Regions from separate parts of the Pseudoalteromonas sp. L21 genome, predicted to be linked through region 1. Evidence: predicted binding sites of a transcription regulator. Region 1 holds the regulator's gene; the other holds the start of a gene.
The links. The regulator NrdR, encoded in region 1, represses ribonucleotide reductase genes. The targets are predictions, from matches to a motif close to AAACACNANATNTNGTGTTT.
Positions count from the first base shown of each region.

Region 2: a site for NrdR is predicted at 1,953-1,972, ahead of nrdA (class 1a ribonucleoside-diphosphate reductase subunit alpha). Genes of this name have one in related genera too.

Region 1 is NZ_JAKKCV010000006.1:18,728-23,157, reverse strand. Features, by position in the region: gene glyA (serine hydroxymethyltransferase) at 13-1,269, shown strand; gene nrdR (transcriptional regulator NrdR) at 1,378-1,827, shown strand; gene ribD (bifunctional diaminohydroxyphosphoribosylaminopyrimidine deaminase/5-amino-6-(5-phosphoribosylamino)uracil reductase RibD) at 1,830-2,969, shown strand; gene L3V41_RS16535 (riboflavin synthase) at 2,974-3,627, shown strand; gene ribBA (bifunctional 3,4-dihydroxy-2-butanone-4-phosphate synthase/GTP cyclohydrolase II) at 3,669-4,430, shown strand, end outside.
Region 2 is NZ_JAKKCV010000004.1:356,717-361,146, reverse strand. Features, by position in the region: gene nrdA (class 1a ribonucleoside-diphosphate reductase subunit alpha) at 1-1,849, opposite strand, end outside; gene L3V41_RS13455 (HAD-IA family hydrolase) at 2,242-2,916, opposite strand; gene ubiG (bifunctional 2-polyprenyl-6-hydroxyphenol methylase/3-demethylubiquinol 3-O-methyltransferase UbiG) at 2,916-3,626, opposite strand; gene gyrA (DNA topoisomerase (ATP-hydrolyzing) subunit A) at 3,803-4,430, shown strand, end outside.

The DNA of each region.
Region 1 (4,430 bases):
TTAGGAGACCCCATGTTAGAACGTAGCATGAATATTTCGGATTTCGATCCAGAGTTATTTGCAGCCATCAATAAAGAGACGGCTCGTCAAGAAGAGCACATCGAACTGATCGCGTCTGAAAACTACTGTAGCCCACGCGTGCTTGAAGCACAGGGTTCTCAGCTAACGAACAAATATGCTGAAGGCTATCCAGGCAAACGTTACTATGGCGGTTGTGAGCACGTTGACGTTGTTGAGCAACTGGCTATTGACCGTGCAAACGAATTATTCGGTACTGACTACGCTAACGTTCAACCTCACGCAGGTTCACAAGCAAACGCAGCTGTTTTCCAAGCGCTTCTTCAGCCGCACGATACAGTACTAGGTATGAGCTTAGCTCATGGTGGCCACTTAACTCACGGCTCACACGTTAACTTTTCTGGTAAAACGTACAATGCAATTCAATACGGCCTAAATGAAGAGACAGGCGAAATTGATTATGCTCAAGTTGAAGCACTTGCATTAGAGCACAAGCCAAAAATGATCATCGCTGGTTTCTCTGCATACTCTGGCGTTGTTGATTGGGCTAAATTCCGTGAAATCGCTGACAAAGTAGGTGCATACTTATTCGTAGATATGGCTCACGTTGCTGGTCTTATCGCGGCAGGTGTATACCCAAGCCCAATCCCTCACGCACACGTTGTTACTACAACAACTCACAAAACATTAGCGGGTCCTCGTGGCGGTCTAATCGTTTCTGCATGTGGTGATGAAGAGATTTACAAAAAGCTAAACAGCGCTGTATTCCCTGGTGGTCAAGGTGGTCCTTTATGTCACATCATCGCTGCTAAAGCGGTTGCTTTCAAAGAAGCATTACAACCAGAGTTTAAAACGTACCAAGCACAAGTTGTTAAGAACGCTCAAGCTATGGTTGAAGTTCTTCAAGAGCGTGGCTACAAAGTTGTTTCTGGTAAAACAGACAACCACTTATTCCTTCTTGACCTAATCGATAAAGATATCACAGGTAAAGATGCTGACGCTGCACTAGGTAATGCAAACATCACAGTTAACAAAAACTCAGTACCAAACGACCCACGTTCACCGTTCGTAACGTCTGGTCTTCGTATTGGTTCTCCGGCTATTACTCGCCGTGGCTTCAAAGAAGCTGAGTCAAAAGAGCTTGCGGGCTGGATCTGTGACGTACTAGACAACATCAACGATGAGTCTGTACAAGCAGAAGTAAAAGAGAAAGTGAAAGCTATCTGTAAAAAATTACCAGTTTACGCTTAATTACTGGTTAAACCGTAATTAAGATAACAATAGCGTTGTTTTTTGCTATTATAAAGGCCGCTTACTAAGCGGCCTTTTTTTGTTTTTTATAAACGGAAGTTGAACCCTATGCATTGCCCTTTTTGCACCGCAAAAGATACCAAAGTAATTGATTCTCGACTTGTTGGCGGTGGTCACCAAGTGAGACGTCGACGTGAATGTAACGAATGCCATGAGCGCTTTACCACCTTTGAAGGCGCTGAGCTTGTGATGCCAAGAGTCATCAAGCAAGACGGTAGCCGCGAACCATTCAATGAAGACAAGTTACTCAATGGCTTGCATCGCGCTTTAGAGAAACGCCCTGTTAGCACTGAGCAGGTCGATGAAGTCGTTAACATCATTAAATCTCAACTTCGTGCCACGGGTGAACGTGAGATCTCTAGCCATTTAATTGGCGAGTGCATCATGGAGTCACTAAAGAAACTCGACAAAGTAGCCTATGTGCGCTTTGCATCGGTTTATCGTTCATTTGAAGATATTCGCGAGTTTGGTGAAGAAATCGCTCGTTTAGGTGATTAATCATGTCGTTTACAGAGCTTGATACAGCTTATATGGCGCGTGCCATTGAGCTTGCTAAACAAGGTCGTTTTACTACGACGCCAAACCCGAATGTTGGCTGTGTTTTGGTTAAAGATGGCGAAATAGTCGGTGAAGGGTTTCATCAATTAGCAGGGCAGGGCCATGCTGAAGTGAATGCCTTGGCTGTAGCTGGCGACAACGCGAAAGGCGCCACTGCCTATGTGACTTTAGAGCCTTGTAGTCATTATGGACGCACTCCACCTTGTGCCGAAGGTTTAAAAGCAGCGGGTGTTAGCAAGGTGATTGCCGCTATGGTCGACCCAAACCCTGCGGTGAGTGGTCGCGGCCTACAAATTTTAGCCGACGCCGGTATTAGCGTTGCATCTGGTTTACTTGAACAGCAAGCGCGCGATTTAAACAAAGGTTTTTTAAAGCGTATGGATTCAGGATTGCCATATGTGACTTGTAAAATGGCATGTAGTTTAGATGGTAAAACTGCGCTAAATAACGGCCAAAGTAAATGGATAACAGGCTCTAAAGCACGCCAAGACGTGCAAGCGTTTCGTGCCCAAAGTTGCGCGATACTCACTGGCGCAGATACGGTTTTGACCGATAATGCAAAACTGAATGTTCGTATTGAAGAGCTTCCATTTACCATGCCAACCTCGCTGCCTTTACGCCAGCCGACCCGAGTCATTATTGATTCACAAAATAGGTTAACGACTGAGCTTGCGTTATTCAGCATCGAGAGCCCGGTGATTATTTTTACCACGTCGCTTGATAATCAGCATCAATGGCCTCATTTCGTTAAGCACGAAGTGGTGCCAGCAGTTAACAATAAAGTTGATTTATCGGCCCTTTTGAAGCGCCTTGCTGAACTACAAGTTAATCATATTTGGCTCGAAGCGGGGGCGACCCTTGCTGGGGTGTTCGCAGAGCAAGATTTAATTGACGAATACATTGTTTATATTGCTCCTAAGTTAATAGGTGATATGGGCAAAAGCTTACTAAACTTTGCAGAAGTCACCATGATGAGTGATATCACTGAACTGACCTTTACTGATACAGTGATGATTGGTGACGACATCCGCTTAACAGCGACAAAAGCAAAGCAAGCCACAGACATTGAAAATAAAGAGTAGCACTATGTTTACTGGAATAATTGAAGCAACAGGTAAAATTGTTGAACTAACACAAAAACAAGGTGATCTAGCTATTCGTATCCAAAGCAATAATTTGGATATGAAAGACGTCAAGCTCGGTGACAGTATTGCCACCAACGGTGTGTGTTTAACGGTTGTCGCTAAACATAGCGATGGTTTTAGTGCTGACTTATCAAACGAAACAATCAACTTAACTGGATTTGCGCATTATAAAAAAGGTCAAACAGTTAACCTCGAAAAAGCCATGCAACCACTTTCTCGTTTAGGCGGGCACTTGGTATCAGGGCATGTTGATGGTATTGCGACGGTAGAAAGTATTAGCCCTAATGCTCGTGCAACAGAGTATTGGCTAAGTACCAACAGCGATTTAATGAAATACATTCCCTACAAAGGTTCGGTATGTATTGATGGTATTAGTTTAACGGTCAACGAAGTCGAGCAAAATCGCTTTAAGTTGATGATTGTTCCACATACCGCTGAGCAAACAACGATTGCAGAATTTCAGGTGGGTACTCAGGTGAACTTAGAAGTTGACCAGATTGCTCGCTATTTAGAGCGCCTAATAAAAGGGGCTGAACAACCTTCCCGTTCAGACATATCAATGAGCTTGCTAGCACAAGCTGGCTTTATTAAATAAGCACGGATAGGTCAAATTAATCATACTCTCATGGGCACATTATGAATTTACACAGCGCGCAAGAAATTATCGATGACATTAAAGCCGGTAAAATGGTTATTTTAATGGACGATGAAGACAGAGAAAATGAAGGCGATTTAATCATCGCAGCAGAACATATTAGTGCTGATGCCATCAACTTTATGGCAACACACGGCCGTGGTTTAATTTGTCTAACCATGACACAAGAGCGTTGTCAGCAGTTAGAATTACCACTTATGGTCAAAAACAACGGTGCTGCCTTTTCAACTAATTTCACTATGTCGATTGAAGCGGCTAAAGGCGTAACAACGGGTATTTCTGCGGCCGACCGCGCACGCACAGTGCAAGCGGCTATTGCTAAAGGTGCCGTGCCGAGCGATATTGTACAACCAGGGCATATTTTTCCAATTATGGCGCAGCCAGGTGGCGTGTTAACACGTGCCGGTCATACTGAAGCGGGTTGTGATTTAGCGCGTTTAGCGGGTCTTGAGCCTTCATCAGTGATTGTTGAAATTTTAAATGCAGATGGCACCATGGCACGTCGCCCAGATCTTGAAGTATTTGCGAAAGAGCATGACTTAAAAATTGGCACCATTGCGGATTTAATCGAGTACAGAAACCTAAACGAAACCACCATTGAGCGCGTTGCTAAATGTAAACTGCCAACCGAGCATGGTGACTTTGATTTAGTGACCTACAAAGACACTATTGATGGTCAGCTTCATTATGTTTTACAAAAAGGTGACGTATCAAAAGATGAGCCAACGTTAGTACGTGTTCAC
Region 2 (4,430 bases), on a different contig from region 1:
ACAGCGTCGAGTTACGCATACCGTGCTCTTTAATGCTGGCACGTAATGAATCCCAGTCTAAGTGAAGTGGCTCTTCACAGAACTGATCAAGGTCACGCTTGTAAGTATCTGTTGGCATAATGCCTTGAGAATACGTAGTCTCGTTAAATTTTGGACATGCACCACGTTCTTTCGCTAACTCATTTGACGCTTTCATTAGGTAATATTGAATTGCTTCAAATGTTTTGTGAGTCAGCGCATTTGCACTGCCGTCTGAGTAACGCTTGCCATTTTTCGCTAAGTAGTAAGCAAAGTTAATTACACCAATACCTAACGTACGACGACCCATAGTCGCGTTTTTAGCTGCTGGAACAGGGTAGTCTTGGAAATCAAGTAAGTTATCAAGCGCACGAACTGCAAGTTCAGCAAGCTCTTCTAATTCATCAAGTGATTCAATTGCACCTAAGTTAAACGCAGACAAAGTACACAGTGCAATTTCACCTTCTTCATCCATTACATTGCTAAGTGGCTTAGTTGGTAATGCAATTTCTAAACATAGGTTAGATTGACGAATTGGTGCCACAGTCGAAATGAACGGGCTGTGTGTATTACAGTGGTCAACATTTTGTAAGTAGATACGACCTGTGCTTGCACGCTCTTGTGCAAACATTGAGAATAACTCAATCGCTTTAATACGTTTTTTGCGAATTGACTCGTCTTGCTCGTACTTAACATATAGCTCATCAAACTTCGCTTGATCTTCGAAGAAGGCGTCATATAGACCAGGTACATCTGATGGGCTAAATAAAGTGATGTAATCATCTTTAATTAAACGGCTGTACATTAATTTGTTGAACTGTACACCGTAGTCAAGGTGACGAACACGGTTATCGTCAACACCACGGTTGTTCTTAAGAACTAATAAGTTTTCAACTTCTAAGTGCCATAATGGGTAGAATAGGGTTGCTGCGCCGCCGCGTACACCACCTTGTGAACAGCTTTTAACTGCTGTTTGAAAATGCTTATAAAACGGGATACAACCTGTGTGGTACGCTTCACCGTTGCGAATAGGGCTGCCAAGCGCACGAATGCGACCCGCATTAATACCAATCCCTGCACGTTGCGAAACATACTTAACGATCGCAGACGATGTCGCATTAATAGAATCTAGGCTATCACCACACTCGATAAGTACACATGAGCTGAACTGGCGCGTAGGCGTACGCACACCGGCCATGATTGGTGTTGGTAATGAAATCTTGAATGTAGATACTGCATCATAAAAGCGCTTGATGTAGTCAAGACGCGTTTCTTTTGGATAATCAGAGAATAAGCTTGCAGCAACTAAGATGTATAAAAACTGTGCACTTTCGTAAATTTCACCAGTAACACGGTTTTGAACCAAATATTTCCCTTCTAGCTGTTTTACAGCAGCATAGCTGAAGTTTAAGTCGCGGTTGTGATCAATATAAGAATCTAACTCATCGATTTCTTGCTCGGTATAATCAACAAGTAAGTGTTGATCATAACGTTTGTCTTCAACTAATTTCGTGATGTGATCGTATAAGCGTGGTGGCTCAAATTGGCCGTACGCTTTTTTACGTAAATGGAATACAGCTAATCGAGCAGCAAGATATTGGTAGTCAGGCGTATCTTTAGAGATCTGATCAGCTGCCGCTTTGATGATAGTTTCATGGATGTCATCGGTACGAATTCCATCGTAAAATTGAATATGTGATTTTAATTCAACTTGCGAGACAGACACGTTATTTAGACCTTCGGCGGCCCAAGCGATCACGCGGTGGATCTTATCTAGATCAAGTGACTCTTTACGGCCGTCACGTTTGCTTACAGATAGCTGTTGGTTCATAGTCTTGCCTGTATTCCTTGGGAAATTATATTTTTAGTGAAAACTTATTCTTCAGTATAATTTTTATTATTAAACACTAGATTGTGTGAATTGAATAACATTTAGCCACAATATCTGGTGTTCTTTAAATTGCAGATCACAAGATAGTGTGGTCTGCGATCATTTGCAAGGGACAGAAATGCCCCTATTTGTGGATAACTACTGGATAAGCGCATTGTGTTAGTGAGCATTAACCTTTGACCATTCATTGATGATGAAATTTGTAAAAATCAACTCAAGATCTAGAAAATTTACCGTTTTTGAAAATAAATTTTGACTGTTTTTTTTATCGTCAAAGAATGCTCAAAACTCAAACCGATCACAATATATAGTATCTAAATTTAAATATAGCACTATATATGGTTAAATCCATCACTAGGCGAATGCCAATTGAAATCAGCTTGCCAATCCAGAGCAGCATCAACACTAGGTATATAGCCCCATAAAGCAGTAGCACTATACATATTGGCTGCTTTTGCCGCTTGGATGTCGCGCTCCGCATCCCCTATATATAAACAACGACTGGGATCAACATTGAGGATCTCAGCAGTATGCAGTAGTGGATCTGGAGATGGTTTCGCCACGTCTAGTGTATCTCCACTCACCACAGCCATAGCATTACTTAAAGAAGGGATTGCTTTGACTAACGGTTCTGTTAAAAAACCTGGTTTATTAGTCATAATGCCCCATTTAATGTCTTTTTGTTCAAGTGCAACTAAGAGCTGCTCTATACCCTTAAAGCATTTACTGTGCACAGCAATATCTGCAGCGTAGTAGTCAAGAAGCTGCTGGCGCAAGGCGAGTTGTTCAAGTTCGGGCCATTTATCACCAAAGCCTACTTCTAATAATGCATTTGCACCATTAGAAGCTGCGGGGCGATAAACATGCTCAGCAACAGGCGCCACATTGGCATCAGCTAAGACACGGTTTAATGCGCCACCTAAGTCATCTGCGGTATCGAGTAGTGTGCCATCTAAATCAAAGATAAACGCATCAAAATCGATAGAGGGTGTTTGTACACCACTCATCAGACCAGTTTCTCAAAGTGAAGAATGTAATTAACACTGACATCATCATTTAAGCTGTACTGCTTAGAGAACGGATTATAGGTAAGGCCTGTACTGGCTCTTACTTTTAAGCCTGCCTCTTCTGCCCATGCAATAAGCTGTGCAGGTTTTATAAACTTCTTGTGGTCATGAGTACCTTCGGGCACCATTTTTAAAAGCTTTTCAGCGCCAACAATGGCAAATAAGTATGCTTTCGGGGTTTTATTTAATGTTGAAAAGAATACATCGGCGCCCGGTTTGGCAAGTTCTGCTACAGCACGAATAATAGAAGCAGGATCTGGAACATGCTCCAGCATTTCCATACAAGTGATCACATCAAAGCGAGCAGGGTGCTCTTCAGCAAACTCTTCTGCGGGTACTTTAATATAATCAACGGGCACGCCGGTTTCCAAACTGTGTAGTTTGGCAACGGTTAATGGCTCTTGACCCATATCGATACCAGTCACTTTTGCGCCCATACGTGCCATGCTTTCACTTAAAATGCCGCCGCCACAGCCAACATCTAAGGTTTCCTTATCAAATAAGCCGCCCACTTTATAGGCAACAAAATCCAAGCGAAGAGGATTTATTTCATGAAGAGGTTTGAACTCTCCGTCGCGATCCCACCAACGTTCTGCGATGGCTTCAAACTTTGCAATTTCTGCATTATCTACATTTTGATGTTCGGTCATAAAAAACTTCCTCGTCAATCTGAGGCCATTATATAGGGGTAAATTAATAAATCGCAAAGATTTAGCGCCTGTAAATCTAAATAAATTGTGATAGCATGGTCTGGAAATAATAACTAAAGCTCTGAAGACGGCGCTTTGCCTCTTTATGAGTCAATACTGAAGGAATGTGAAATCAAATGACTGATCTCGCCAATGAAATTCTGCCAGTCAATATTGAAGATGAATTAAAAAACTCCTACCTTGATTACGCGATGAGTGTAATCGTAGGGCGTGCATTGCCAGACGTACGTGACGGCTTAAAGCCTGTTCACCGCCGTGTTTTATTCGCAATGAACGAACTCAATAATGATTGGAATAAACCTTACAAGAAATCAGCACGTGTTGTTGGTGATGTAATCGGTAAGTACCACCCACATGGCGACAGCGCGGTATATGACACCATCGTTCGTATGGCGCAGCCTTTCTCATTACGCTATATGCTAGTTGACGGCCAAGGTAACTTTGGTTCTGTTGATGGTGACTCTGCGGCAGCAATGCGTTATACGGAAGTCCGTATGGCGAAAATGTCACATGAATTATTAGCTGACTTAGAAAAAGAAACGGTTGATTACGTACCTAACTACGACGGTACTGAGCAAATTCCTGACGTATTACCTACTAAAGTACCTAACTTATTAGTAAACGGTTCTTCGGGTATCGCGGTTGGTATGGCGACAAACATTCCACCTCATAACTTAACAGAAGTTATCAATGGTTGTTTAGCGCTTATTCAAAACCCTGATATGACAATTGCTGACCTTATTG